Regions from separate parts of the Peribacillus sp. NPDC076916 genome, predicted to be linked through region 1. Evidence: riboswitches for the same ligand, from Rfam matches in the RefSeq annotation. Region 1 holds a riboswitch; each other region holds the start of a gene.
What was found. Region 1 has a riboswitch for cyclic di-AMP ahead of ACQKFG_RS27060 (cation:dicarboxylate symporter family transporter). Riboswitches for the same ligand answer to the same signal wherever they lie in the genome.

Region 1 (4,868 bases):
TCTTCAAAATCGACCCAACAGAAATCTCCATATGCCCGAACATTTTCTTTAACGAGCTTTGCAATATCCTGAGATGAAGCGCTCTCTAGCAGGACATTCAAATTGTATTCCCCACCATCGAATTGATGTTTCAATAATAAGATCGAATCCAAGGTATATGGCAGCGAATAGACGAATTCACGAAAATTGAGTCCATTAAAAAGGACAAACCGTTCGGAAGCCTGCATATACATATATAAGATATCATTGCTATCATTCTTCATAACCTGACCTCCTCCGAGCTCTCAATCAATAATGTTATTTTATCAAACTTTTGGGTTTTCACATAAGTTATATACCACCCAACATTAATCATCATCAGCATCATGTACATAACACGATGCACAAAATCCATATTTTAGTGAAAAATTCCGAATCGGAGGAATTGATTTTGGGTAAAGTTAAAAAAGCTTTTGTCATTCATCCTTTGCATGATGCCGCTTCCATTGATGCAACTAAAAGATCAGGTCTATGGCAATCAGAGAAATTTTCCTTTTGAAAAATATTTATATCAGGTTGATGCAATCCTTGATATCGGATGCGGTACAGGAAGAACCACACTCGCACTATATAAAAAAGGGTTCCAAAATATAGAAGAGAAAGAGTATTTTATTTCAAAAAAAAAAAAAATCCAGAGTGAAATGTCACTCTGGATTTTTATATTAAGAAACTTGCTCTAATTCTTTTTTGGAAGGAGGGTTGAATTGACCTTCCCATTTAGAGATGACGATTGCTGCAAGTGAATTACCGATAACGTTTACTACTGTACGTCCCATATCAAGAATACGGTCGATACCAGCAATAAATGCTAGACCTTCAATAGGAATACCGACAGTTCCCAATGTCGCTAAAAGAACTACGAAAGATACACCTGGTACACCAGCAATCCCTTTGGACGTGATCATTAACACTAGCATTAGCGTAATTTGCTCATATGCGCTTAAGTCGATGCCGTACATTTGAGCGATGAAGATAGCTGCTAACGCTTGGTATAATGTAGAACCATCAAGGTTAAAGGAGTATCCAGTCGGAATTACAAATGTAGCAATATGTTTCGGACATCCCGCTTTCTCCATTTTTTCCATGATTTTCGGAAGAACCGCTTCTGAACTTGCAGTAGAGAAAGCAAGAATCAATTCTTCTTTTAGAAGTTTAATCAACGTAAAGATATTGAATCCGACAAATTTCGCAATAAGACCAAGAATGACTATTACAAAGAAAATCATTGTTCCGTAAACAGAAAGCGCTAACTTTCCTAACGGAATTAAAGATTCCAAACCGAATTTGGAAATAGTCACACCGATTAGTGCAAATACACCGATAGGAGCAAATTTCATGACCATGTTAGTTAGGTAGAACATTCCTTCAGCTACACCTTGGAAGAAACGGAATACTGGTTTACCCTTTTCACCGATGGCCGCGATACTAAGTCCAAACAACACGGAGAAGAAAATGATCGCTAGCATATCGCCTTCTACCATGGCTTTAACTGGATTGGATGGCACAATGTGAACGATTGTATCCACGAACGATTCATGCTGCTTAGTTTCGGCTGTATCAACATAGGTAGAAATATCAGTTTGTTCTAGCTTGTCCATATTCACACCAGCACCAGGCTGGATGATATTCGCTGATATTAAACCAACAACAATCGCAATCATCGTTACCACAACAAAGTATGATATTGATTTAGCTCCAAGTTTACCTACAGCTTTCAAATCACCTACACCAGCAACTGCAACGATAAGGCTTGAAACGATGATTGGCACTACAATCATTTTAATCATTCGTAGGAAAATGTCTCCGAATGGTTGTAAAAAGTTTTGGGCCGTCTCACTACCATAAAAAATGGCACCAACGATAATCCCTAGAATTAAACCAATAAAAATTTGGCTAGCTAAACTTAGTTTGAATTTCTTCATTTACTTTCCTCACCTTCCATAAAGTCTTTGATGCAAAAACATTTTTGTCTCGGTAAGGGAAACAAGATACTAATAAAAGAAAGTAATTTTTCTTTTTTTGAAAAACTCTGTCTTTACGCCGAAAAAAAAGACACTTCATGTGTCGATTTCTTATTGGCGTGAATATTCACACATGTTCCCTTAAAGACGCTGACGAGGTTAGCTGTCGGGTTAGGAATTGGAAACACAAAGCCCTTTCATTTCTGAATTCACCCCTAGCGGATAAAATCCACAAAAATGGGTCCCCCGTTCTTGGAATAAGATTAAGCGAGTTAACTTATAATAAAATATTATACTAAAAATGATAATCTGTAAATATTTAATCGCATCCGTTTATAAAAAATCTTTAAATATGTCTGAATATTCTGTATTAATCGCTATTATATCTATAATTACTATCCCAATTTTTGATCAATAAGTTATATTGATATAATTAATGAATAATTTTACATCACCTCTTTTGTTAAAGGAACGGTTATTTTTCCAAAATGCCAAGTAACAGATATCTTACTTTTTCCCTAGAGGTGAATTTTTTATAAGTCGGAACTTTCACTTTTTCAAATTGAATCGGAGTAATAAAATTAGAGTGGTTCTTCACTGCCACATCCGGCTTCAGCAGGATGACGTCACCTACAGACGGTCCCTTTATTATTTCTTGCTTTCCTTCCGCTTTAAGACCTTTTGTAATGTAATGTTTATCTACATATCCTTTTTTTGTCAATTTGTAAATATAAGGATTTTTTCGGTAATTCACCGCCTCTATAGGTACGGAGGGTACACCGGCTTTCTCATTGGTTATTACAGTAAGATCCACTTTGGATCCCACTAACAAAGGTTCCGTTACTTCGCCTTCCGGTTCGATTAAAGCCTGAAATGGAAATCTGTTATCTTTTTTTAACGACGGCTCTTCAGCTGGATAGGAATGGATACGGCCTATCGTTCCTTTCAATGCCTTTTTTGAATCAGAGGAACTTGCTTTTATAGTCATGCCCACTTCAGCCTTTTTCATTTCCTCTTCGGAGAATTGCCCTTCAATTGCCATATTTGTAGAAACAATGGATATGATGGGATTTTTCAGGTTTTTATTGATATTTTTAACTACACCATCAGCCTCGCTCGTTGTCACGATAGCATTGGACTGCTCCTCAATTGAACTCAATTTGGCGTCAAGCATTTTCACTTTTTCATCCAAACTGTTTCTTTCCAGTTCCTGCTTGTACATTTCTTGCTCAATGTTACTTTTAATAAGATCCGTCGAGTTTGTGGTTAAATCACTACTCAAGTTTTTTTCCACCGATTCATCAATGGCCGCTATTCCAGAATCACTGGTCAGGGACCCTTGATATGACCTCAACTTGCCTATGTATTCTTCAATCCCAGCAATTTCTCCCTCAGCTGCCGTTTTTTCCGCTTCTAAATCCGCTTTTAGCGCATCAAGTTCGGTCGTCTCATACTCAAACAATGAAGATCCAGCCGTAATCGCATCGCCTTCTTTTACAAGGAATTTCTTAAAATCATTTTTCTTGGTATCAAAATAGATATCATACACTTCTACAGGTTTAATTACCCCATTTGTTTCAATAGTATCCCTAATTGTATCCTTTTTTACCTTTGTCCAATTTTCAACGAAAATAGTTCGTTCCACTTTGCTTTCTTTTTTTTCAAGAAGGTATATGTTAACGGCTATTAAGACTATCGATGCAATCGAGACCGCTGCTATTTTCCATTTTCCGCTCATTCTTTTCACCCGCCTTATACAAATACGCCTACTTGGATGTATGCTAAAAAGGCTTTAACAAACCATGTGGCCAGATAGAATAGAACAATCATTAAAAGGACCAAATAATTATTTCGGTCTGAAAATTCCTTTAAATAAAAATATTGCAGAGCAATAATAAGAAATTGAAAAATGGTGATTTCGCTGAAAAAGTGAATGAAATAATCACTTCTGAGAAAATACTGACTGATGATCCCAAATGAAAAAGGATTGGCATCGCTGCCTATATCCATTAAAACAAATAGAGGAACTAGTAATGTTTTTTCCATTAATTGCAAACCAAAAAGAATCATTTGAACGATGACTAATTTTATATATGGGATATCAGTGACGATCCAAAAGAATAGAGCTGCTAAAAATATGTATATGGAAGGGGTGAGTATGCCTGTTACTATATTGCCGCTCAAAATCAGCAACTTTGCTGCTTCGAATTCATTGGCACTCATCGTCGTGACTTCTTTGGAAAATGATTCTGAACCAATGCCAAAATATCCCCCGATCGCAAAAACTGTTAGACTAAGAAAATATAAAAATAGTAATTTCAATCCAAGCTTTGTGACTGCCTCTGCATTTTGCAGCTGATAACGACTCCGATTAGGCTCTAAAATGCCCTTTAACAATCCGACCTGGTACACCATATGTGGTCCTCCTGAAAAAAATGATATTTCATCATATATTTTATCTTATTTTGGAAACAATTGCAGAAATAAGGGATGAATATACAAAAAAAACACATAAGCCTTCCCTTCAAATTTAATCCCCACACTAATTTGGTGTTAATGCTGATAATTGAAAGAATTTCCTAACCACCGCTTTTGAAACTCATTAACAAATGAAAAAAAGGGGCTATACGCCCCTTTCGGTAAAACCTTCATATATTCAGCAAATAATCCTTCATCATTAAGATAAGCTTTGAACCCAAGGGACTTCTTTTTTCATTTTTTTCCAAAAACAACAAAAGGCTTTCTAAGATGATGGGGTTTGGCCTAACTTTTGAAAACTCTTCCTGGATCGCCTTTAAAGCTTCCGTATTCTTGTTTGTTTCCATTCCCTCTTCCTTACGTGTTTCCACTTCCAGCATCCTGACGATG
Region 2 (4,868 bases), on a different contig from region 1:
AAAGGAGCTGAAATAAACGCCCCAAATTGTACAAGCCATAAAAAAAAACACCCCGTAAATGTTAGTTTGGTGTCTAACATTTACGAGGCAGTTCAAGTTTGCCTGCAGTCTGGGCTTCTATATTTCTTAGATACTGGAACTTACTTCTTCAAATGATATGGCACAGTCGTAACAACCACATTCCTTCTATAAAGTAAGTAGGCACGGATCAGTAAACTTGATTGGTTATGAAGAATATTGTGCCAGCCCTTCTTCGGAATGAATTGGGGGATGATCACCGTAACTTTATAATTGGATTCACTCGCCTTATGTTCAACCGTATCCACGAATTTTGTTAATGGCTGAATGATACTTCTGTAATAAGAATTCAGTGTAACCAGTCGGACATCCGGCTGCCACTTTTTCCATTTTTCTTCGAATTTCTTTTCATCTTCTCTTTCAAAAGCAACATAAACGGCAATGACTTGATGCGCTGAAAGAGATTTTGCATAATTTAAAGAGTTCTCGACCACATGAGTTATCCCGGCCACAGGTACGATAATGATATTTCCTTCAATTGGCAAGATCGGCTCACATGTTGTAATCCTTAGTTGGTCACCAACTGCTTCATAATGCTTTCTGATTCGATGAAAAACTAACAGGATAATAGGTATAAAAATCAAAACAGGCCAAACCTGAGTAAACTTGGTCAAGAAGAATATCATCGTGACGATAAAGCTAATAATGGCACCAATTGAATTAATGGTTAATTTCAACATCCAGCCTTTTGGCTTTTCGCGGATCCATTTAACAATCATCCCGGTCTGGGACAGAGTAAATGGAATGAATACCCCTACAGCATAAAGCGGAATGAGATTTTCTGTATGTCCTTCAAATGAGACTATTAAGATGATCGAGGCAAGTCCCAGTATGATTATTCCATTGGAATACCCTAACCGGTCCCCTCTGATCGTAAACGCCCTCGGTATGAATTTATCCTTCGCTAGATTTACCGCAAGCAGAGGGAAGGCCGAATAGCCAGTATTGGCCGCAAGTATCAAGATCAAAGCAGTCGTACCTTGAATGAAGAAATACATGAAATTCCGTCCAAAGATCTCTTCAGCAACCTGGGAGACGACCGTTACCTCTGCGCTAGGGACAATGCTTAAAGAATAGGCTAAGAATACGATTCCCGAAAATAATACAGCTAATAAGGAACCCATCGCTATTAAAGTTTTCGCCGCATTATTCGGGGCCGGATCTTTAAAGTTCGGGATTGCATTGGAAATAGCTTCGACTCCTGTCAATGCGGAGCTTCCTGACGCAAATGCCCTTAGCAGTATGAATAAACTGATGCCCGCTACCGGAGTCCCGATGGGCGTGTGCAATTCAGGTGAAACTCCCCCTGTCAAAATCTTGTAAATCCCGACACCAATCAAGATGAACAATGCTAAAACGAATAGGTACACCGGATAGGCCAAAACAGAGGCCGACTCCGTAACCCCCCGCAAGTTCAGGATTGTAAGCAGAATGACGAAAATGATGGCTATGATGACATTATATGAATGCAGGCCGGGAAAAGCGGACGTGATTGCATCCGTACCTGCAGAAACACTAACAGCCACAGTTAATATATAATCCACCAATAAGGATCCTCCAGCTATCAGCCCTGGATTGACTCCCAAATTATTTTTTGAAACCACATATGCCCCCCCGCCATGCGGATAAGCGAAAATGATCTGTCTATAGGACAAGATCAAGGCGGTTAACAGGATCAATACTCCGATTGCGATAGGGAGGGAATACCAGAATGCTGCAGCACCGACAGTGATCAGAACGATCAATATTTGCTCAGGTCCATAAGCAACCGAAGACAAAGCATCAGAAGATAATATCGCCAAAGCCTTTGTTTTGTTAAGCTTTTGTTCACCAAGTGCATTTGATTTTAAAGGTCTCCCAATCAAGAATCTCTTTATAGAAGATAACATCAAGTATTCACCACCATATTAAATTTATAATTTTATGCTACCCTGCTGTAGCAAAATACAAGAAGAAATAGAAAAATGCCTACAAGTCATAACTAAATAGACCTGTAGACATCAATTTTTTTGTCTAACAAGCTCCACCTTCCTTCTCATATAACGCTTACGAGGTTAGCTGTCGGATTCGGACCTAAGAGTAGCCCTACCTTGAAAGGATTCACCCCTTGGATTGTCGTAACAATCCCAATACCGGGTCCCCCGCACCATAAGGTTTAAGCGATTTAGAAATATGAAACTGTTGATTATCATACTCCCGTGAAATGGAAAAGTAAATGAAAATTTTGCTCGGAAATATAATTATTTTTTGTATGCGAGGTTTTATTCTTGACGTATATTACATAAGTCATGCAAACACATGGTTCGAAGGGAGGAATGGAGCGTCCAAAAAGAAAAAAAACAAGGAGTGAATGAACAAAAGATGGTCAGAAAAGGAATAAATGATTGCCACTTGGAGAGTGTGAAGGATGAAGTGAAACAGATCTGCCCCCAGCTTGAGTCGTTATACTTGCATTGATTTTCGCTTTCGATTCCACTTTAATTCCCATCCAACCGGGGGCATTATCCCACTGCTCCATCCTAATTAGTTCCTGCCTTCTTGAATTGGTCTTAAATTGCTTTTTTTAAAGACAAAGTATTTCTGGCCAATATAGTTGAGAACTGTGTAAAAAATGGCTCCTATCATCACAGCCACATTTTGTTGTATGGGTAAATGAACGGATCCTTCCATTGATTCGGCAATAGCTTGGCCTAAAGAATATGCGGCGGAATAACAGATCAGGATGACGCAAAAGAAACGTGCAACTCCCCTTCGCCATTCTATATCACTTTTAAAGGTAAAAGTCCTGTTCAAAAGAAAACTCGTTACAGCTCCCGTACCATTACCGATAAAGGTGGAGACCCAGTAAGATAATTCAAGAACATTCATGAGAAAAAGCATGAGGGAAAGTCCAAGCGCTGTATTGACTATCCCAACCAATAAAAAGCGGATAAAGGAGTTAGTGTGTTTTAGATAGTTTTTCAATACTGTTCCGTTCATTGTCTAGTTGCTCCCGTTTTTTTAAATCGAGCGGATTAAATAGGTCCAGATCAACTATATATTTAGGCCGGCGTTTGGATTCATTATAGATTTTACCGATATATTCCCCAATCAAGCCGACTGCAATCAGCTGTAAGCCACCGATCAACCATATGGAGGTGATTAATGAAGTCCATCCAGTCTCGGTCTGCCCATAAAACTTTAACCATAAAAAGTAAGACCCAAAGAGTAAGCTAATGAAAAACGAAAGACATCCTAGCCATAAAACAAGCCGAATCGGTGTAACTGAAAAGGAAGTAATGCCATCAAGCGCAAAAGCAACCATCTTCTTAAATGGATATTTCGTTTCCCCAGCCAATCTTTCTTTTCGATCATAATAAACAGAGTCCGTCTTAAACCCAATGAGCGGTACGATTCCCCGTAAAAAAAGATTCGTTTCATCAAAACGTTCCAACTCCGCGATCGCCCTTTTACTCATTAGCCGGAAATCCGCATGATTATAGACAAGGTTAACCCCCATCTTGTTCATCATTTTATAAAAACCAGTTGCAGATGTTCGTTTAAAAAATGAATCAAGGTCCCTTTTCTGGCGGACACCGTATACAATTTCACACCCTTCATTGAATTTCCGGATGAATTCAGGGATGACTTGAATATCATCTTGTAAATCTGCATCAATGGAGATCACACAATCCGAGGCTTCTTTAGCTGTAAACAATCCTGCCAGAAGTGCATTTTGATGTCCTGCATTCCGGGAAAGCTTTAGCCCACGAACAAATTCATTATTTATCGTTTCCTTATAAATGATCTTCCAAGTTTGATCTTTACTTCCATCGTCAACCAATAGAATTTTACTTTGACCAGAAACAACGTTTTCTTCAACTAACCCCCTCACCAATCCACAAAGCTGGGAAATGGTATCCTGCAATACGCTTTCTTCGTTATAACAAGGTACAACAATCGTCAGTATCGGTGAATTCACTCTATTCCCCCCTTTTCACATGACTCTGTATAAATAAATTTTCCATACGCTTCCTTTTTTTGTGAAAATCCTATCTAGTACCAATCCGTTTTCCTCCGCGTTGTTGATTGGTATGGCAGAAAATATATACTTGCCACCTAATCCTTTAAACGCATCCATATTAAGGTCTAAATTTTCCAGCTCTTTCCTCGAGCTTTTCTTGAACATATAATGCTTCCCAAGCTCATCGGCAAATAGGTAACAACGTCCTCCCCATTCATCAAAGTAGATTCTGATGTTTTTATTCTTAGCCAATTCGTTTTCAATTATTTGACGAAATTGATGTTTATAAGTAAGTGGATAGAAATTGTTATAGCTATCTAACGTGTAAAATCCATTAAATTGTGCAATTGCGGGATGCAGTCCAATGCTGGCAACACGATATTCTTCTTGCGGAAGGTCAATATGATCTTTTATTTCCCGAAAAAGGCTTTCTGAATAGAACTCTTTAAAAGAAGGTTTTTTATTATGAGTGATTTCTTCATTGAATCCCATCAAGACCATAATTTGAACGGCGATGAAAATAGAAAGGGTTTTCTTAGCATAATCGCTGTGTTCCCAAATGATCTTTATCGCGAGGGCAAACCCCACGTAAATGACCATCGGCCTTAAGAAGTGAAATCTGGCAAAATTAAAGGTATCCAGGGTGTGAAACCTTTCCGTTAAAGGAACCCAGCCTTTATAAAACCAAAATGCGTACCACGCTGAGAGGATAAAATTCAAGCAAAATAAAAAAACATATACCTTTTCCTGTCTCCACAGTTTTTTGGTCAGAATAATATAAAAGGCA
Region 3 (4,868 bases), on a different contig from region 1:
CACAGATAAATATGAATTGATGGAGCACTTACAGCAGGAATTGTTAAATGAACTTCAAACCCGCATTACTGCCATTTTGCCGGAAGAGGCTTTCAGGGCTCTTCATCAACAGCAGCTTTACACGCCCTTCATAGAGATTTTTCAATTCATCAGTGAACATGCCCACGCTTTGAGGGCCATTCTAGGTGATCAGGGCGATCCTTCTTTTGCCAAAAAAATAAAGCGCGTATTCGGTGAAGTACTATTGGATCGTTTGATCAGCCAGCACCCAGCAGCTAAAAATGAAGCGTTCCGCATGTATATGCACGCCTTCCTGACATCGGCGATTTTAGGGGTGATACAGGAGTGGCTGGAGAATTGTGAAGAGCAAACGGCGGAAGAAATGGCGAAAATCCATTTTCAAATCTTGAACTTCATCAGCCAATTGCGCACATTCATACAATGAACGAATCATCAAAGGCATGTTCCATCAACATGCCTTAAAATCGGATTACATCTTTTTTCTTCGCTTTCACCTCTACATTCCCAACGCAAAAAAACTCATTTTTAAATAAATGAGTTTAAAAGCAAAACAAGATATGGATTTTTCGCTCAGCGTTCCCGGATAGTACACAGGGATTTCATAATTGAATAATACCGCTAATGATGTTGGGATTTTAGTTGATTTACCTTAGGGAAAACAATTTTAAAAACGGATTCTTTTTCTTATCCGTTATCCTTAACTCATCCATGATGATTTGATCCTCATGATCGGCTATCCATTTCCTTAGTGCATCTTTATCCTGGCATTGTGTTAAATATGTCTGGCCACCCTTGCCTGTAGCATTAATAACATATCTATTGAACGTTTTCTCCATAATTGCCCGCCTTTTTAGTAAAATGTCTTGAATCTTTAAATACGAATGCAATGCTTTTTCCTTTATCATTTACAAAAGAAACATAAAAATATATATATTAGAAATTTTGATTGGCAATAGCTTGTTCGCTTGAATGTATTGAATAAAGTACCTCGAGCTGGTTATCATAATTGGATTAATCGAACCTATCATAATGTGCTAACTAATATTTGTCAATACGTTTTTTCAATGTAAATGAAACGTAAATTTTCAGTCTTGTTAAAGAAATATTTTTTTACGATTTAGGGGTTTACAACTGATAAATGATGGGAGTAGAATACGTTTATCAATTTAATGCATTTCGGCCTAAACTCAAGGGAATTGAGTACGGAGGACCCAATCAATTGGGGTTAATTCTGCCTTGCAGAAGGGATGAGATCAGCTCTTTCGCCATCCTACCCGTCAGCTAACTTCGTCGGCTAAAGCGAGGGAGGTCATAAGACCGCCTATTTCGGGAGTTTTTTTCACGCTTTTTGTGGCAAAATAACTGTTCGAAGTTTTTGCTGGTCTTTTTATTATGCCTTTAAAAAGATTCTGAAAGCAGATTGATGATTAAAGCATCATACAGTTTTACACAATTTTTTTATAGGTAGGGATGATTTATTTGAGAATGACAAAAAGTTTATTGGATCCGCCAAAAATACTTGTACTCGGCTTTGCCATCCTGATACTTATTGGGGCCTATTTATTAACCCTGCCGATTTCCACTGAAAATGGCATTGGTCTTCCTTTTCTGGATGCTTTATTCACCGCAACTTCCGCTACATGTGTAACAGGATTGGTCGTAGTGGATACGGGATCGACCTTCACCACTTTTGGTGAGTTGGTCATCTTAACACTGATTCAGATAGGCGGTTTAGGGTTCATGTCATTTGCGACATTTTTCTTTTTCCTTTTAGGCAAAAAGATTTCTTTAAAAGGCAGGTTACTCTTGCAGGAGTCATTAAATAATCTATCCATGGCAGGTGTAGTCAGGTTAGTAAAACGGCTTTTAATTTTCACGGCCATCATTGAGGGCATGGGTGCCCTTATTTTATCGATTCGCTTTTCTTTTGACATGCCAATCGGAAAGGCAATCTATTACGGGGTTTTTCATTCCATATCGAATTTCAATAATGCCGGCTTTGATTTAATGGGGGAATTCAAGAGTTTGACCCCTTATGTATCGGATCCATTCGTAACCCTTACGGTCGTCTTCCTCATCACGTTTGGCGGAATAGGTTTTATCGTGATGAATGAACTATACGAATACCGTGATACCCATCGTTTATCCATACATACGAAGGTTGTTCTGACGACTAGCTTGGCACTTACGATTGTCGGCGCAATTTTAATCTTTTTATTCGAGTTTGGTAATGCCAAGACATTGCAGCCTTTATCTTTCATGGGTAAAACGCTGTCCTCATTATTTCAATCGGTTACACCTAGGACGGCAGGATCCAATACGTTGAATATCCCTGATTTAACTCAGCCTACATTACTGCTCATCATTTTCTTGATGTTCGTCGGGGCTTCGCCCGGATCGACTGGCGGCGGAATTAAAACAACCACATTAGCAACGCTTGTCGGAACGGTTTGGTCACAGATTAAAGGAAAGGGTGATGTGGTATTATTCCGTCACCGCATTGTGAGTGAAACGATCTTTAAAGCATTATCCGTTACATTCATTGGCGTATTCATGGTTTCAATCATCTCCATATTGCTGACCATCACTGAAAGCGGAACTGATTTCTTGATGATTTTGTTTGAAGCCACTTCAGCATTCGCCACCGTGGGACTTTCAATGGGGTTGACCCCCGAATTATCACCGGTTGGCCGGATGCTCATCATTTTCACGATGTTTGCAGGCCGTGTGGGTCCTTTGACTTTGGCCTTTGCCATCGCTATGAGGCGCAAACCAGATCCGTTCCGACGTCCAAAAGGGAAAATCATGATTGGTTAAACATAAATGAAGGAGTGTAAAAGATGGGAAAACGACAATATGCCGTGATCGGTTTAGGCAGGTTCGGAACCAGTGTGGCCCATAGATTATATACGGCTGGCCAAGAGGTATTGGGTGTTGATGTCAACGAGGAAAGAGTAGAAAATGCGGAACTGAGCGTTACCCATGCGATCATGGCGGATACGACGGAAGAAGAGACTTTGAAGTCAATCGGAATCCGTAATTTCGATTGTGTCATCGTAGCCATCGGAAATGACATGCAATCGAGCATTTTAACTACCTTGCTTTTAAAAGAGCTTGGGGTCGATAAGGTCATTGCCAAAGCACTTAATAAAAATCACGGTCAGGTGCTCACTAAAGTCGGAGCTGACTGGGTCATCTATCCTGAGAGGGATATGGGGGAACGGGTCGCGAATCAGCTCCTGTCCCCTAACATGCTGAACTATATAGAGCTCTCTAAAGAATACAATATCGAGGAAATCATCCTGCCCATGAGCATGAAGGGAAAAAGCCTCAGGGAGCTTGATCTACGGGCAAAATATAATATCAGCGTCATTGCCATAGTGAGTAATGGAGAAATCATCATAGCCCCCTCACCAGATCAGGATATCCATGAAAATGATATGCTTTTAGTGGTTGGCAATAAAAAAGATCTAGCCGTCTTTGCCAATATTGAATAATCCAACAGGTTCCGGCTTTTGCTTTTTGGGCCCTGTATCTAGTTTGAATGCAGCATCACTTATACATGCCAGAAGACCCCCATATGGAGGTCTTCTCGATGAAGTTTATAACGAGCATTCCATTCCCTGGATATGTATGTATTATTTCATCGTACTGATTGCCTGGGCAAGAGTGGACTTTATCGTCACTTTATCAAAAGGAAGTTGAAGCTTAACGGCAGTCATGGCTATTTCCGGCAGAAGTCCTGAAAGGGTTGTTTCAATTCCGATCAAATGTAAGGATTCAATCAATTGCGACAGCTGGTGGGCGGATGCACCATCTATTGAATGAACGCCCGATAGGTCAATGAAAAGCCTTGTGACATTTTTTTCAACGCATTTTTGTAAGGTGTTTTCAAGCAAGGTCATGCCCCTTGTCGTGTCAATATTGCCTATCAAGGGAAGCAACGCCATGTTATCTTTAAGGGAAATGATGGGCGTGCTCAATTCATCGATCGTTGCCTGTTGGGCTTTCATGATTTTATTGGCATATCTATGATTCGCTTCAGTAAACCTCTCCATCACTTCACTGAACACCTTCACCACTATCCGGTACCAGGAATTTATTTCTTCCTGTGGATATTGGTCACCATGCAATTCCACAAACCTGTCAATATAATCAAGGTATTGATCTTGCGTTCTAAAAAACTCCCTCAATATAAAATAGATGGGTGTATTTAAATGCTGCTCATCCTTACCGATATCTTCAATCCAATCATCAAGCCTCTTAAAGAATTCCCTCTCCCCTGTATCGAAGACCTGAAAGAAACGCAAATGGAATTCATTATTTTGCTGCTTAAGTTTTTTAATCACTTTGGGATCGGATGAGCTATAAACACCCGCTTTACCGCTTTTATTCAATGTTGCGTACCAATCATCAGTCAATTGTGCTGCCGCGCCCACTAAAAAGGAATATAATTCTTTATTTCTATGCATAAGTTTCTCCACCTATTTTTTATAAAATAGCATTCCAATTGGTCTCAGTAATCAATAAATCGAATGCACTACATACAGAAATCAGCATTGTCAGGCATTTAAAGTTAAACGTTTCATCAGCTAAGGAAAAGCATCGAAGATAACCTCTTCAATACATGGATTGTCATGACCTGATGCCCAATGGTCCCCTCTTTCCATATACCTTCCCAGCTGTTTTTGAAACCATGCAACCACTGTTTTTCAAAAAAAAATTTGCAGGAACCTACATCTATCATTCTGGTGAATCTGCGTTCCCCCAAAAAGCATTTTATTATTAAAGTTTACCATTTTTATATTTTGTTAACAAATCCCTCCTTTTCCTCATAAAAAAAGGAC

Region 2: linked by a shared signal. The riboswitch ahead of ACQKFG_RS04140 (APC family permease) and the one ahead of ACQKFG_RS27060 (cation:dicarboxylate symporter family transporter) in region 1 are both predicted to bind cyclic di-AMP.
Region 3: linked by a shared signal. The riboswitch ahead of ACQKFG_RS20755 (TrkH family potassium uptake protein) and the one ahead of ACQKFG_RS27060 (cation:dicarboxylate symporter family transporter) in region 1 are both predicted to bind cyclic di-AMP.

Annotation. Positions count from the first base shown of each region.
Region 1 covers NZ_JBNNIU010000022.1:5,420-10,287, reverse strand. The annotation lists gene ACQKFG_RS27065 (hypothetical protein) at 1-263, opposite strand, end outside; gene ACQKFG_RS27060 (cation:dicarboxylate symporter family transporter) at 702-1,961, opposite strand; cyclic di-AMP (ydaO/yuaA leader) riboswitch at 2,134-2,280, opposite strand; gene ACQKFG_RS27055 (efflux RND transporter periplasmic adaptor subunit) at 2,476-3,738, opposite strand; gene ACQKFG_RS27050 (hypothetical protein) at 3,753-4,415, opposite strand; gene ACQKFG_RS27045 (TetR/AcrR family transcriptional regulator) at 4,649-4,868, opposite strand, start outside.
Region 2 covers NZ_JBNNIU010000001.1:830,058-834,925, forward strand. The annotation lists gene ACQKFG_RS04140 (APC family permease) at 141-1,967, opposite strand; cyclic di-AMP (ydaO/yuaA leader) riboswitch at 2,106-2,250, opposite strand; gene ACQKFG_RS04145 (hypothetical protein) at 2,444-2,596, opposite strand; gene ACQKFG_RS04150 (GtrA family protein) at 2,602-3,057, opposite strand; gene ACQKFG_RS04155 (glycosyltransferase family 2 protein) at 3,017-4,039, opposite strand; gene ACQKFG_RS04160 (DUF6044 family protein) at 4,055-4,868, opposite strand, start outside.
Region 3 covers NZ_JBNNIU010000008.1:137,162-142,029, reverse strand. The annotation lists gene ACQKFG_RS20765 (TetR/AcrR family transcriptional regulator) at 1-445, shown strand, start outside; gene ACQKFG_RS20760 (hypothetical protein) at 666-857, opposite strand; cyclic di-AMP (ydaO/yuaA leader) riboswitch at 1,190-1,332, shown strand; gene ACQKFG_RS20755 (TrkH family potassium uptake protein) at 1,507-2,838, shown strand; gene ACQKFG_RS20750 (potassium channel family protein) at 2,862-3,518, shown strand; gene ACQKFG_RS20745 (STAS domain-containing protein) at 3,660-4,493, opposite strand.